2 regions of the Actinacidiphila sp. bgisy160 genome follow, and region 1 is predicted to be linked to the other one. Evidence: riboswitches for the same ligand, from Rfam matches in the RefSeq annotation. Region 1 holds a riboswitch; the other holds the start of a gene.
What was found. Region 1 has a riboswitch for glycine ahead of gcvP (aminomethyl-transferring glycine dehydrogenase). Riboswitches for the same ligand answer to the same signal wherever they lie in the genome.

Region 1 (7,625 bases):
CACCTGCGCTCCAGCGCGCCCGCCGAGCTCACCCGGATGACGCTGATGAGCGACGGCGCGACGGTGTACGAGTGCACCTCCCCCGACGAGGTCGTCGACCTCCTCCAGGGCGGCCAGGGGATCTTCGGCATCGCCGTGGGCGTGGTGTGGCGGGACGTCGAGGGCGCCCTGTCGCAGCTGCACTCCGAGCGGGTCGACACCGGGGAGACCGTGGTCGGCCACAACCCGGGTGACGAGCTGGCGCGGCGCCGCAACCGCGCGGGCTGAACCGGACGGACCGCGACGCGCCCCACTCCTCCGCCGTACACCTGTACGGCGGATGTCGGACCCATGGTGCAGCATCGGTGACTGTGAGAAGCGCGCCGACCATCCTCCATCTGGACATGGACGCGTTCTTCGCCGCCGTCGAGCAGGCCGCGAAGCCGAGTCTGCGGGGGAAGCCGGTCGTCGTGGGGGGTCTTGGTCCGCGCGGTGTGGTGGCGACCGCGTCGTACGAGGCCCGGGTGCACGGCGTGCACTCGGCGATGGCGATGGCCCACGCGCGCCGGCTGTGCCCGAACGCCGCGTATCTCGTGCCGCGCTTCGCTGTCTACCGGCAGATCAGCGACACCGTCATGGAGCTGCTGTCGCGGCTGTCGCCGCTGGTCGAGCCGCTCAGTCTGGACGAGGCCTTCGTGGACCTGGAGGCGGGCGGGATCGGGGACGACCCGCGCGCGGTGGGGGAGCGGCTGCGGGCGGACATCCGGCGGGCGACCGGGCTCACCGGCTCGGTGGGTCTCGCGGGCTCCAAGCTGCTCGCCAAGATCGCCTCGGAGCAGGCCAAGCCGGACGGGCTGGTGGTCATCGAGCCCGGCACCGAGCGTGAGCTGCTGGCGCCCATGCAGGTGCGCACCCTGCCCGGCGTGGGGCCGGCGACGGCGGAGCACCTGCGGCGGGCGGGCATCGTGACGGTCGGCGAGGTCGTGGAGGCGGGGGAGGCCGAGCTGGTGCGGCTGCTCGGCAAGGCACACGGTGCCCATGTGCACGGGATGGCCCTGGGGATCGACGAGCGGCCCGTGGTCGCGGACCGCGAGAGCAAGTCGGTCTCGGTCGAGGACACCTTCGACGTCGACCTCACCGACCGCGTACGGGTCCGGCTCGAGGTGGACCGGCTGGCCGACCGCTGTGTGCGCAGGCTGCGCTCCGCGGGCCGCTCGGGACGCACCGTCGTGCTGAAGGTACGGCGGTACGACTTCACGACCCTGACCCGTTCGGAGACCCTGCGCGCCCCCACCGACGACCTCACGGTGGTCCGGGAGACCGCGGCGCGGCTGCTGGAGGCCGTGGACATCACCGGCGGTGTCCGGCTGCTCGGGGTCGGTGTCGCGGGGCTCGCCGACTACACGCAGGAGGACCTGTTCGCCCAGGCGGCGGAACGGGTGGAGAGCACGGCGGGCGAGGAGTCCGGCCCGTCCGAGAGGGCGCCGGAGCGGCCCGCGGAGGAAGCCCGCGAAGCCGGGCCGGCCGAGCGGAGGTGGGTGCCGGGCCAGGACGTACGGCACACCCGGTACGGCGCCGGGTGGGTGCAGGGCAGCGGCGTCGGGAGGGTCACCGTCCGCTTCGAGGAACCGGACTCGACGGTGCCGGGCCGGGTGCGCACCTTCGCGGTGACCGACCCGGAGCTGGAGCCGTCCGAGCCGCTCCCGCTGGTGTTACCGGGCCCGCCGGGGCTCCCGCGTCAGCTGTCGCCGGCCAGCGTGCCGAAGTCGCGGTCCGGCGGGGGCTCCGGCACCGGGCCGGACAGGGAAGGCCCGCTCATGCCGTAGTGGTGGTAGAGCTGGAGCTCCTGCTCGGGGGAGAGGTGCCGGCCCACGCCGAAGTCCGGGGCGTCCTTGATCAGTGACTTGTCGAACGGCACGCGCAGCTCTTCCCCGGTGAACTCGCTCGGTTCCAGCGGCACGAACGCGTCGCGGCTGAACAGACCGGTGCGCACCGCGGCCCATTCGGGCTCTCCGGTGGCGTCGTCGAGGTAGACCTCGTCGACCGTCCCGATCTTCATCCCGTTGCGGTCGAAGGCCCGGCGCCCGATGAGGCTGCGCGGATCGATACCGGTCTGCACGGTCCCTCCAACTGGTCGCGATTAATCCTATTTAGGCATGAAAGGTGGCGGCTGTCACATGACCCGTCCCCGGACCGCGCTGGTACGCTGGCAGCGGCTGCTGACCCCTTGCGGGAGAGTCCTGGCGACGCGGGGAACCGCCCGCCCGGCGCCGAAGGAGCAAACCCTCCCCGGAATCTCTCAGGCATCCGTACCGCATGGGCGAGGTCACTCTGGAAAGCAGGAAGGGCGGCACACCCTGTGCGCGGCCGCTTCCTCACCGACGGTGAAAGCCGCCCCGGCACGTGCGGGACGGTGAAGCTCTCAGGTTCAGATGACAGAGGGGGAGGCCGTGTCGCGCCAGACCAGGAGGCCTCCGCAGATGACCGCCAACCGCATCCCACTCTCCGAGCTGGAGCGCGGCATCCCCTTCGAGCAGCGCCACATCGGGCCCGACGCCGGTGCGCAGGCCAAGATGCTCGCGCAGGTCGGCTACGGCTCGCTGGACGAGCTGACCGACGCCGCCGTCCCGGACACCATCAAGAGCGCCGAGGCGCTCGGGCTGTCCGACGCCCGCACCGAGCCCGAGGTCCTCGCCGAGCTGCGCTCGCTCGCCGACCGCAACCAGGTGCTGCGGCCCATGATCGGCCTCGGCTACTACGGCACCTTCACCCCGCCGGTCATCCTGCGCAACGTCATGGAGAACCCCGCCTGGTACACGGCGTACACGCCCTACCAGCCGGAGATCTCCCAGGGCCGCCTGGAGGCCCTGCTGAACTTCCAGACGGTCGTCGCCGACCTCACCGGGCTGCCCACCTCCGGTGCCTCGCTGCTCGACGAGGGCACCGCGGCCGCCGAGGCGGTGGCTCTCGCCCGCCGCGTCGGCAAGGTCAAGGACGGCGTCTTCCTGATCGACGCCGACACCTTCCCGCAGACCGTCGCCGTGATCGAGACCCGCGCCGAGCCCACCGGCGTCGAGATCGTCGTCGCCGACCTCAGCGAGGGCATCCCGGCTGAGATCGCCGAGCGCGGTGTCTTCGGCGTGCTGCTGCAGTACCCGGGCGCCTCCGGCGCCGTGCGCGACCTGAAGCCCGTCATAGAGCAGGCCCACGGGCTGGGCGCGATCGTCACCGTCGCGGCCGACCTGCTGGCCCTGACCGTGCTCACCTCCCCGGGCGAGCTCGGCGCCGACATCGCGGTCGGCACCACCCAGCGCTTCGGCGTGCCCATGGGCTTCGGCGGCCCGCACGCCGGTTACATGGCGGTCCGCGAGGCGTACGCCCGCAACCTGCCCGGCCGCCTGGTCGGCGTCTCCGTCGACGCCGACGGCGACAAGGCCTACCGCCTGGCGCTGCAGACCCGCGAGCAGCACATCCGCCGCGAGAAGGCCACCAGCAACATCTGCACCGCGCAGGTGCTGCTCGCCGTCATGGCCGGCATGTACGCGGTCTACCACGGCCCGGAGGGCCTGGCGCAGATCGCGCGCCGCACCCACCGCTATGCCGCGCTGCTCGCCGCGGGCCTGCGCGCCGGCGGCGTCGAGGTGACCACCGGCTCCTTCTTCGACACCGTCACCGCCCGTGTGCCCGGCCGTGCCGCCGAGGTCGTGGCCGCCGCCCGTGCGGCCGGGGTCAACCTGCGCCAGGTCGGCACCGACCTGGTCGGCATCGCCTGCGACGAGACCACCGGCCGCGCGGACCTCGACGCGGTCTGGGGTGCCTTCGGCGTCACCGGCGACCTCGAGGCCCTGGACGCGACCACCGAGGACGCGCTGCCCGCCGGTCTGACCCGCGGCGTGGACTACCTGACCCACCCGGTCTTCCACCAGCACCGCTCCGAGACCGCGATGCTGCGCTACCTGCGCCGCCTCGCCGACCGTGACTACGCGCTGGACCGCGGCATGATCCCGCTGGGCTCCTGCACCATGAAGCTCAACGCGACCACCGAGATGGAACCGGTCACCTGGCCCGAGTTCGGCGCGCTGCACCCCTTCGCGCCGGCCGACCAGGCCGAGGGCTACCTGACCCTCATCCGCGAGCTGGAGGAGCGCCTCGCCGAGGTCACCGGCTATGACAAGGTCAGCCTCCAGCCGAACGCCGGCTCCCAGGGTGAGCTCGCCGGCCTGCTGGCCGTCCGCGCCTACCACCGCGCCAACGGCGACTCCCAGCGCACGGTCTGCCTCATCCCGTCCTCCGCGCACGGCACCAACGCCGCCAGCGCCGTGATGGCCGGCATGAGGGTCGTCGTCGTGAAGACCGCAGGCGACGGCGAGGTCGACGTCGAGGACCTGCGCGCCAAGATCGAGCAGCACCGCGACGAGCTCGCCGTGCTCATGGTCACCTACCCCTCCACGCACGGTGTCTTCGAGGAGCACATCGGCGACATCTGCGCCGCGGTGCACGACGCGGGCGGCCAGGTCTACGTGGACGGCGCGAACCTCAACGCCCTGGTGGGCCTGGCGAAGCCCGGCCACTTCGGCGGCGACGTGTCGCACCTGAACCTGCACAAGACCTTCTGCATCCCGCACGGCGGCGGCGGCCCCGGCGTCGGCCCGGTCGCGGTCCGCTCCCACCTCGCCCCGTACCTGCCCAACCACCCGCTCCAGCCGACCGCCGGCCCGGAGACGGGCGTCGGCCCGATCTCGGCCGCGCCGTGGGGCTCGGCCGGCATCCTGCCGATCTCCTGGGCGTACGTGCGGCTCATGGGCGGCGAGGGCCTCAAGCGCGCCACCCAGGTGGCGGTGCTCAGCGCGAACTACATCGCCAAGCGCCTGGAGCCGCACTTCCCGGTGCTCTACACCGGCCCGGGCGGGCTCGTCGCGCACGAGTGCATCATCGACCTGCGCCCGCTGACCAAGGAGACGGGCGTGACGGTCGACGACGTCGCCAAGCGCCTGATCGACTACGGCTTCCACGCGCCGACGATGTCGTTCCCGGTGGCCGGGACGCTGATGATCGAGCCGACGGAGAGCGAGAACCTCGCGGAGCTCGACCGCTTCTGCGACACGATGATCGCGATTCGCGCGGAGATCGATCGGGTCGGCTCGGGGGAGTGGCCCAAGGAGGACAACCCGCTGCGCAACGCCCCGCACACCGCGGCGGCGCTGGGCGGCGACTGGGAGCACGCGTACTCCCGTGAGGAGGCGGTCTTCCCCGCCGGTGTGTCGGCCGCGGACAAGTACTGGCCGCCGGTCCGCCGCATCGACGGCGCCTTCGGTGACCGCAATCTGGTCTGCTCCTGCCCCCCGCTGGACGAGTACGACGCGTAAGGGCGGTTGACGCGCAAGGGTCGGCCCCGCTGCTGAAGCGGGGTCGGCCCTGTGTCGTTCCCGGCCCGGTCAGGCCGCTGTGACGATGTGCTCGCTGCCGAGCGGGCGGTGCGGGGCGATGATCTGCCCGTCGGGGAGGAGCTCACCGGTGTCCTCGAAGAGCAGGACGCCGTTGCACAGCAGGCTCCAGCCCTGCTCGGGGTGGCTGGCCATGATGTGGGCGGCCTCGCGGTCGGGGCTGCCGGCGGACGGGCATTGCGGCTGGTGCGGGCACATGGACGACGTCTTTCGCTGCGAGTGGTGTGAAGTACGGCTGCCTTGGGTAGGAACCTCGGTCATGCCGCTCCCCCGTTCAGTCGGTCGGTCCCAGTGTTGCTCTACTGAGCGATTTCCGCAGGGATTTCGCGTGAGCTGTCCTCGTTGGTTGGGGACGCATTCACTCTCGCGGGCGGTTGCCCGGACAATGCAACGCCTCCGTGACCGGACGGTCACGGAGGCGTGCGCGGGTGGCCCCAGCCGGGAGCCTCAGGCGGTGGTGCCGAGCAGTGGTGGCGGAGCCAGCCGCAGGGTCAGCACCGGCACCAGGTCGGAGAGCCGGTGCATACGGTGCGCGGCGATCCCCGGTGGGGCCGGCGCCAGCGGGATCAGCAGGTCGGAGGGGGCCGGCTGCGCCGTGCCCGCGTCCGCCGCGACGTCCCCGTGCAGCCACAGCGTCAGCATGTAGAGACCCGGTACCGAGAGCAGGTGCGGCTGGTACGGGGTGGTGAGTGCGTCGGCCTGGCGCAGCGCGCGCTCGGTGGAGGCCAGGTAGGGGCCCTCGCAGAAGTGCGAGAACGCCCAGCCGTCCGGGGTGTCCACGGTCTCGCCCGCGGCGGCCACCTTCTCGTCGGCGCGGATGTGGAAGCGCCAGCCGGTCAGGCGCGCCCGGGGCAGTCCTCCCGGTCCGGTGATCACGGGGTCGAGGACATGCAGGGGGAGCGGGTGCTCGGCGACCAGTGGCCCCGTGGCGTTGCGCAGCGAGGGGGTGCGGGCCTCGCGGACGGCGGTCGGGGAACTCAGGGCGGCGAGAACGCTCCGCAGGGCGGGAGCGGGGGCTGGGGCTACCTGCAGCGGCATGGTGGGCGGCCTCTCATGAGGAGACACGGGGGTGCTTCGGTGGGGTGCGGACAGCACTGTCAGCGATGGAGCAGACGACACGGCGGCAGGCCGGGACAGTCCGGATCCGCGGGGCGCGCGGGGGCGGCGACGTACGGAATCAGCGTGGGCATGCGGATCCCTTCCCGTGGCCGGTGCGTCGCGGGCGCGCGGCGGGTCGCGGAGGCTCTGCCTGTGAACGAAGGATATACGAGGAGTGTTCGCGCAGTGTTTCATCTAGCCGTCAGCGATATTACGGGCAAGGCGGTTCCGGGTCACCCTGGACGGGTAATAGCTCCCCAATTGCACCGCCGCCGACCCCGTGAACTGCGTTTTCCGCGCTACTGCGGATGGCTGAATCTCGTCGGTGTTTTTCACGAGAGGACCGCCGCCGGCATGTGAATTCTGTCCATGCCCGCGGAATGTGCCGCGAGACGGTGCTCGCGGCCAGCTTAGCGGCTCAGGGGCGGCGCCGGGGGCCTTATCGATCTCAGGGCTGGGCATGATGTGATCACGGCCCACTCGAGGAAGGACCTCCGATGGGGGAAAAGGTCGTGGCCACGGGGTTCGACCTGGCCGACCGCCAGCGGTACCGCAGGAAGCTGAAGCAGTGCCTGCTGGGGTTGGAGCGACTGCTGGAGGAGAAGCGATTCGACCGTCCCCGCAATCTGATGGGGCTGGAGATCGAACTCAATCTCACCGACCGCGACGGGTTGCCGCGCATGATGAACGAGGAGGTCCTCGAGCGCATCGCGAGCCGCGATTTCCAGACCGAGCTCGCACAGTTCAACATCGAAGTGAACATCGCGCCGCACCGGCTTTCCGGCCGGGTCCTGGACCGCCTCGCAGAAGAGTTGCGCATGGGTCTGGGATATGCCGAGACAAAGGCCCGCGAGGTCGGCGCCCGCATCGTGATGGTGGGAATCCTGCCCACCCTCGGCGCGCAGGACCTGGTCGGTGCCAACCTCTCCCGCGTCGACCGCTACATGCTGCTCAACGACCGCATCCTCGCCGCCCGCGGCGAGGACATCACCCTGGACATCTCCGGAGTGGAGCGGCTGACCTGCGTCTCCGGCTCGATCGCCCCGGAAGCCGCGTGCACGTCGATGCAGATGCATCTCCAGGTCACTCCCGCGCGCTTCGCCG
Region 2 (7,625 bases), on a different contig from region 1:
GGCGGTCTCCTTGTACTTCACCTTCATGTCGGCGCCGGTCTCCTTCATGGTCTTGATGACCTTGTCGAGGGAGACGTGGTGCCGCCCGTCCCCGCGCATCGCCATGCGCGCGGCGGTGACGGCCTTGACCGCGGCCATGCCGTTGCGCTCGATGCAGGGGATCTGGACGAGCCCGCCGACGGGGTCGCAGGTGAGGCCGAGGTTGTGCTCCATGCCGATCTCGGCGGCGTTCTCGACCTTCTCCGGGCCGCCGCCGAGGACCTCGGCGAGGCCGCCCGCTGCCATGGAGCAGGCGGAACCGACCTCGCCCTGGCAGCCCACCTCGGCGCCGGAGATGGAGGCGTTCTCCTTGAAGAGCATGCCGATCGCGCCCGCCGCGAGCAGGAAGCGGACGACGCCGTCCTCCTGCTCGGTCTGCGTCGACTGCGCGGCCACGAAGTTCACGTAGTAGTGGAGGACGGCCGGGATGATGCCGGCGGCGCCGTTGGTGGGGGCGGTGACGACGCGGCCGCCGGCGGCGTTCTCCTCGTTGACGGCCATGGCGTAGAGGGTGACCCACTCCATGGCGTGCGCGGCCGTGTTGCCCTCGGCGCGCAGCTGGCGGGCGGTGGCCGAGGCGCGGCGGCGGACCTTGAGGCCGCCGGGGAGGATGCCCTCGCGGGACAGCCCGGCCCTCACGCAGTCCTGCATGACCTGCCAGATCTCCAGCAGACCCGCGCGGATCTCGGCCTCGGTGCGCCAGGCCTTCTCGTTCTCCAGCATCAGGCCGGAGATGGACAGCCCGGTCTCCCGGGTGAGCCGGAGCAGTTCGTCGCCGGTGCGGAAGGGATACTTCAGCACCGTGTCGTCGAGCTTGATGCGGTCCTCGCCGACCGCGTCCTCGTCGACGACGAAACCGCCGCCCACCGAGTAGTAGGTCTTCTCCAGCACGGGGACGCCGGCCTCGTCGTACGCGAAGAGCGTCATGCCGTTGGCGTGGTACGGGAGCGAGCGGCGACGGTGCAGGATCAGGTCGTCGTCCGCGGAGAACGGGATCTCGTGGGCGCCGAGCAGGCTGATGCGGCCGCTGCCGCGGATCTCCTCGACCCGCTCGTCGGCGGTGTCGACGTCGACGGTGCGGGGGGAGTGCCCCTCCAGGCCCAGCAGCACCGCCTTGGGGGTGCCGTGGCCGTGACCGGTCGCGCCGAGCGAGCCGAACAGTTCGGCGCGCACGGAGGCGACGCCCGCCAGCAGGCCGTCGTTCTTCAGCCGCTGGGCGAACATCCGCGCGGCGCGCATCGGGCCCACGGTGTGGGAGCTGGACGGGCCTATGCCGATCGAGAAGAGGTCGAAGACGGAGATGGCCACGGTGCGATGACTCCTCGGGTTCGCGGACCCCGTTGTCCGCGGGCGGCCGGCGGGGTCGCCGCCGGGTGGTACGTGGGCGGCGTGGGTGCGCCGCGCTTGCTCCAGTGTGCGGGACCGTCCTCACGGGCGGTCCCGCACACCGGGTGACGCCGGTTACCTCAGGCCGGGGTACAGCGGGTGTTTGCCGGCCAGGGCGGTGACCCGGGCGCCGAGCGCCTTGGCGGTCTCCGGGTCGAAGCCCGGCTTGAGGGCCTCGGCGATGACGTCGGCGACCTCGCGGAAGTCCTCCGCGCCGAAGCCCCGGGTGGCCAGCGCCGGGGTGCCGATGCGCAGGCCGGAGGTGACCATCGGCGGGCGCGGGTCGTTCGGGACGGCGTTGCGGTTGACCGTGATGCCGATCGCGTGCAGCCGGTCCTCGGCCTGCTGGCCGTCGAGCTCGCTGTCGCGCAGGTCGACCAGGACCAGGTGGACGTCGGTGCCGCCGGACAGCACCGAGACACCGGCCGCGGTGACGTCGCCCTGCGTCAGCCGCTCGGCGAGGATCTTCGCGCCTTCCAGGGTGCGGACCTGGCGGTCCTTGAACTCCTCGCTCGCCGCGATCTTGAAGGCGACCGCCTTCGCCGCGATGACGTGCTCCAGCGGGCCGCCCTGCTGGCCCGGGAAGACCGCCGAGTTGATCTTCTTGGCGAGCTCGGCCTTGCACAGGATGACGCCGCCGCGCGGGCCGCCGAGCGTCTTGTGCGTGGTGGTGGTGACGACGTCCGCGTGCGGCACGGGGGAGGGGTGTAGCCCCGCCGCCACCAGGCCGGCGAAATGCGCCATGTCGACCATCAGGTACGCGCCGACCTCGTCGGCGATCCGGCGGAAGGCCGCGAAGTCCAGCTGCCGCGGGTACGCCGACCAGCCGGCGATGATCAGCTTCGGGCGGGACTCCTTGGCCAGGCGCTCGACCTCGGCCATGTCGACCTGCCCGGTCTCCGCGTCCACGTGGTAGGCGACCACGTTGTAGAGCTTGCCGGAAAAGTTGATCTTCATGCCGTGGGTCAGGTGCCCGCCGTGAGCGAGGTTCAGGCCCAGGATCGTGTCGCCGGGGTTCAGCAGCGCGAACATCGCGGCCGCGTTGGCCTGCGCGCCCGAGTGCGGCTGGACGTTGGCGTGCTCGGCGCCGAAGAGCGCCTTGATCCGGTCGATCGCGAGCTGCTCGACGACGTCGACGTGCTCGCAACCGCCGTAGTAGCGGCGCCCGGGGTACCCCTCGGCGTACTTGTTGGTCAGCACCGAGCCCTGGGCCTGGAGCACCGCGACCGGAGCGAAGTTCTCCGAGGCGATCATCTCAAGGGTGGACTGCTGGCGGTGGAGTTCGGCGTCGACGGCGGCGGCGACGTCGGGGTCGAGCTCGTGCAGTGAGCTGTTGAGAAGCGACATCTGGGGGGTCATCCGTCCGGAGGTCGGAGTGGACAGGGCGGAGCGGTCGGGAGGTCCCGAGCGGTCAGTTGCCGGTGAAGGCGGTGTACTCGTCCGCGGAGAGCAGGTCGCCCGGCTCGTCGGACACCTTCACCTTGAACAGCCAGCCGCCCTCGAAGGCCGCCGAGTTCACCAGCGAGGGGTCGTTGACGACATCCTCGTTGACCTCGGTGACCTCGCCGGAGACCGGGGCGTAAAGGTCGCTGACCGACTTGGTGGACTCCAGCTCACCACAGGTCTCACCCGCGGCGACCGTGTCGCCCACCGCCGGGAGCTGGACGTAGACGACGTCGCCGAGGGCGTTCGCCGCGTGCTCGGTGATGCCCACCGAGGACACACCGTCCGCGTCGGCGGCCGAGACCCACTCGTGCTCCTTGCTGTACCGCAGCTGCTGGGGGTTGCTCATGACGTGAATTCTCCTGGATGACGGTATGTGCTGGTGAACGGCTGTCTTGACAGGTGGGACGACTGTGCCCGATGTGATCGGGAACTCAGCGCTGCCGCTTGTAGAACGGCAGGGCCACCACCTCGTACGGCTCATGCGTACCGCGGATGTCCACGCCCACACCGGAGGTGCCCGGCGCGGCGTGCCCGGCGTCCACGTACGCCATGGCGATGGGCTTGCCCAGGGTCGGGGACGGTGCGCCGGAGGTGACCTCGCCGACCACCTCGCCGCCCACCACCACCGGGTAGCCCGCTCGGGGGACCCGGCGGCCCTCGGCGACCAGGCCGACCAGCTTGCGCGGCGGCGCGGCCTCGGCCTTGGCGGCGGCCGCGGCCAGCGCCTCACGGCCCACGAAGTCACCCGGCTTGTCGAACTTGACGACCCGGCCGAGCCCGGCGTCGAAGGGCGTGAGCGCGGTGGTCAGCTCGTGCCCGTACAGCGGCATGCCCGCCTCCAGGCGCAGCGTGTCGCGGCAGGACAGGCCGCACGGCACCAGGCCGGCCTCCGCGCCCGCCTCGGTCAGGGCCTGCCACAGCTTCTCCGCGTCGGCCGGGGCGACGAAGAGCTCGAAGCCGTCCTCGCCGGTGTAGCCCGTGCGGGCGATCAGCGCGGGGACGCCGGCCACCGTGCCGGGCAGGCCCGCGTAGTACTTGAGCCCGTCCAGGTCCGCGTCGGTGACCGACTTCAGGATGGCGGACGACTGCGGGCCCTGGACGGCGAGCAGCGCGTAGGCGTCCCGGTCGTCGCGGACGGCGGCGTCGAAGCCGGCGGCGCGCTCGGTCAGCGCGTCGAGGACGACCTGGGCGTTGGAGGCGTTGGCGACGACCATGTACTCCTCGTCACCGAGGCGGTAGACGATCAGGTCGTCGAGGATGCCGCCGTCGGGCGCGCAGATCATCGTGTAGCGGGCGCGGCCCACCGCCAGCGCCGAGATGTGGCCGACCAGCGCGTGGTCCAGCGCCTGGCCCGCGGCCGGACCGGTGACCGTGATCTCGCCCATGTGGGACAGGTCGAAGAGGCCGGCCCGGGTCCGCACGGCGGTGTGCTCGTCGCGCTCGCTGGCGTACCGCAGCGGCATGTCCCAGCCCGCGAAGTCGGTCATGGTGGCGCCGAGGGCGCGGTGCAGCGCGTCCAGTGCGGTACGGCGGGGTTCACTCATCGGTCGGGCTCCCAAGGCGAGGAAGGGACAGGTAGGGCGATGACGGGGCAGGTCCTCCCCATCTGTCATCGGAACCTGAGAGGTTCACCTGGACCCCCCGGGTGGAGGAGTCCTGGCTTGCACCTTGGGTGGGGCGGCACCCCCGTGACCGGGAGGGCGCGCCCGCTTTTCAGATGTGCCTCGAACGCGCGGTATCTGTGCCTGAGAGATTCAAGGGAGGACTTGCTCCTTCGGCGTCCCGCCCGCCGCAGCGGTGCGGAAAACTCTCCCGCGCGGCCTCGAACGGCCGGTATGAGATTGAGGCGGCCATCATTGCACGGGCGTACGCCGTTGTCGCGATCGCGTCCCGGATGTCCCGGTCCGGTCCCGATCCGGTAGTAACGACGCCGTTCCTCTGGGTAGGCAAAGACACAGGATTTACCATTTCTTGAATGTCTGACCCGGAGGGCGAACTGTGCGTTGGCAGAGTGCGTATGCGACGGCCGGGGTCCCGGCCGTGTCCCGGCCGGTAACGGCGCGGGCCGGGGAGGCGCGCCGCGGGGGCCGCGCCGTGCGGCCGCGCCGGCTGCTCGACCTGCGGCGGGGGCGCCGGCCGGTGCGCGTCCTGCGCTACCCGGCGGGTGACGTCCTGGTCGTCTCCGGCCTCCCGGGCGGCGGCAAGAGCACCCTCATGCGCCGCGCGGCGGGCGGCGCCCGCCTCATCGACTCGCAGGACGTACGCGAACGCTGGCAGGCCCGGCTGCCGCGGCTGCTGCCGTACCCCCTCTACCGGCCCCTGGTGCGGCTCGCGCACTACGCCGGACTGTGGCGGGCGCTGCGCTCGGGCGACAGCGTCGTATTGCACGACTGCGGCACCTTGCGCTGGGTGCGCGCCTGGGTCGCCCGCGCGGCGCGACGCCGGGGGCGGGGCATGCACCTGGTGCTGCTGGACGTCCCCGTGCGGACCGCGTTGGACGGCCAGCGCGAACGCGGCCGCCGGGTGTCGGGGTACGCCATGGCCCGGCACCGCAACGCCTCCCGCCGCCTGCTGGCGGAGGCGGAGGCGGGCCGGCTGCCCGGAGCGTGCGTCTCGGTGGTGCTGCTGGACCGCGAAGCGGCCCGGGAGCTCGAGTCCATCGACTTCGACGGCTGAGCGGCCGGGCCGCGACGCGTGAGGGGTGGAACCGCTACTGACCCTGAGGGTCCGGCTGGGCCTGCGGCGCGAACTGCGCGTCGGGCGACAGCTGCTGCCCCTGGTCGTTCAGGGGCAGTGGCGGCAGCGAAATCGGCAGCGGCAGTGCGCCGGTGAGCAGCTTCGGCACCGCCATCAGCAGGGCCTGCAGGTCGGCGACGACGGTGGCGACACCGGCCGACACGCCCGCGAGGTCCTTGGCCACCACCTTGGCCAGCAGGTCCGTGACGTCCTGACCCAGCCTGGTGAGCGCGGTCCTGACGTCGTCGACGGCGTCCGCGGCGCCCTGGTCACCCGGCCCGCCGACCTGATCGATGGCGCCTGGATCACCCACATCACCCAACTGGCCGGGATCGCCTGGGTCCAGGCCCGCCTCTGGCGCGCCCGGGTCCATGGCCGCCGGGTCGGTGATGCCGGGAGACACCGCACCAGCCTGGTCGAGGACCGAGGCCAGCTGTCGGCTCGCCTCCTCCAGACCCCTGCGGAGTTCCTCCAGCTTCGCCGAGTCCGGGCTTTCGACCTGGGCTTCCTGAGTGAGCTTGGCCCCGATGGACAGCGTGTCACCCAGACTGGCGATGAGTTGGGCGTCGCCGGTCTCCGCCGCGCGGGCGGCGAGGTGCTCGACCTCGACGGCCGTGCTCCGGGTGGGGGCGTGGGCACTCGCGACACCGCCGGTGAGGCCCATCGTCAGCGAGGCGCAGACAGCCGCCGCTATGAGGGTGGAGTTGATCCTGGTGATGCGCATGTCGAGACATCTCCCGGTTGAGGGTTTTCTCCTTGCTCGTCCTACCTTCGGAGCCGTTGTCACGCTTCGCAACCGGACGATCGCTTCGCGTGACGGCCGTGTGATCAGGGGTCGCTTCCGCCCGCCGCCGGATAGGGTTTCCACGGAGCGCATCACCACAGGAAATTGCGAGGCGAGACGCAGTGAACATCCCGGGGCAGCGGATACCGGACGGCTTCGCCCCGCCGGTCCACGGTGCCGGCGGCTGGCCCGCCAACGAACTCGAGGAAGTGCTCTCCGCGGCACTCGGCGACCCGGGTGCCACGGCCCGCGTCCTGGAGGTGCTCGGGCGCTCGCAGTTGTGGATCCCGCTGCCGAACGGCGGCGGCCCCGACAGCACCGACCTCGACCTGCCGACCCTCGAACTCGAGGGCGGCGTCTACGTCCCGGTCTTCAGCTCCGAACAGCAGTTCCTCGCCGCCGGCTCCGGCATGAGCTTCGCCGTCGCCCCCGCACGCGAGTTCGCCCGCGGGCTGCCTCCGCAGCTCGGGATAGCCGTCAACCCCGGTGGCGCGGTGGGTATCCCGCTGCCGCCCGCCGCCGTGATGGAGCTGTGCCGCACCGACCGCGAGCCCGGCACCCCGACCGGGGCCCGGGTCCGGCTGTGGGAACCCTCGCCGGACGAGGAGCCGGTCGACTTTCTGGCCGCCGCCGCGGGCGAGTTCGCCGTGATCCCCGTCGTGCTCTCCGCCCGCCGCGCGCTGGCCAGCGTCGAGGGCGACCCCGCCACGCTCTTCGTCGGCGTCGAACTCGACCGCTGGCAGGAGGAGGACCGGGCCGCCGCCATGGCCGCCCTCGGGCGCGCGCTCGGCGCCGTACCGCTGCCCTGGCAGGTCAATCTGGTCCTGCTGGACGTCGCGCAGGACCCCATCGGCGACTGGATGCTGGAGCGCGTGCGACCCTTCTATGTCGGCACGGGCGCATAACCTGGGTCCGGCACGACACCCGAGTCATTCGGCGAAGCAGACGACGCGGACAAGGCAGACGCGGAAGGGCGGGACACGTGAGCGCCGGCGTGGGAGGGGGCGGGGGGCTGGAGCATGCGCTCCGGCAGGTGACGCCCGGTAGGTACGACGCCTACGAGGAAGTGCTGCGGGCCCTCGCCGACAGCCAGGTGTGGATGCTGCTCTGGCAGGGGACCCCCGGCGGGGCGGACGCGCAGTACGGCAACATGGAGGTCGCCGGCCACGGCTACGCGCCCTGCGTGACCTCACCGCAGGAGTTCGCCGCAAGCGGCTGGAACCGGGCCCACGAG

Region 2: another riboswitch for glycine. It lies ahead of gcvT (glycine cleavage system aminomethyltransferase GcvT); the one in region 1 lies ahead of gcvP (aminomethyl-transferring glycine dehydrogenase).

Annotation. Positions count from the first base shown of each region.
Region 1 is NZ_JBYIQW010000074.1:15,228-22,852, reverse strand. Features, by position in the region: gene AC3EUJ_RS34055 (MerR family transcriptional regulator) at 1-267, shown strand, start outside; gene AC3EUJ_RS34050 (DNA polymerase IV) at 351-1,805, shown strand; gene AC3EUJ_RS34045 (PRC-barrel domain-containing protein) at 1,718-2,098, opposite strand; glycine riboswitch at 2,200-2,304, shown strand; glycine riboswitch at 2,305-2,428, shown strand; gene gcvP (aminomethyl-transferring glycine dehydrogenase) at 2,460-5,345, shown strand; gene AC3EUJ_RS34035 (DUF5999 family protein) at 5,415-5,621, opposite strand; gene AC3EUJ_RS34030 (hypothetical protein) at 5,871-6,461, opposite strand; gene AC3EUJ_RS34025 (glutamate-cysteine ligase family protein) at 7,019-7,625, shown strand, end outside.
Region 2 is NZ_JBYIQW010000008.1:112,208-119,832, reverse strand. Features, by position in the region: gene AC3EUJ_RS10230 (L-serine ammonia-lyase) at 1-1,347, opposite strand, end outside; gene AC3EUJ_RS10225 (serine hydroxymethyltransferase) at 1,501-2,772, opposite strand; gene gcvH (glycine cleavage system protein GcvH) at 2,837-3,217, opposite strand; gene gcvT (glycine cleavage system aminomethyltransferase GcvT) at 3,303-4,415, opposite strand; glycine riboswitch at 4,595-4,696, opposite strand; gene AC3EUJ_RS10210 (AAA family ATPase) at 4,912-5,547, shown strand; gene AC3EUJ_RS10205 (hypothetical protein) at 5,582-6,331, opposite strand; gene AC3EUJ_RS10200 (enhanced serine sensitivity protein SseB) at 6,514-7,296, shown strand; gene AC3EUJ_RS10195 (enhanced serine sensitivity protein SseB C-terminal domain-containing protein) at 7,374-7,625, shown strand, end outside.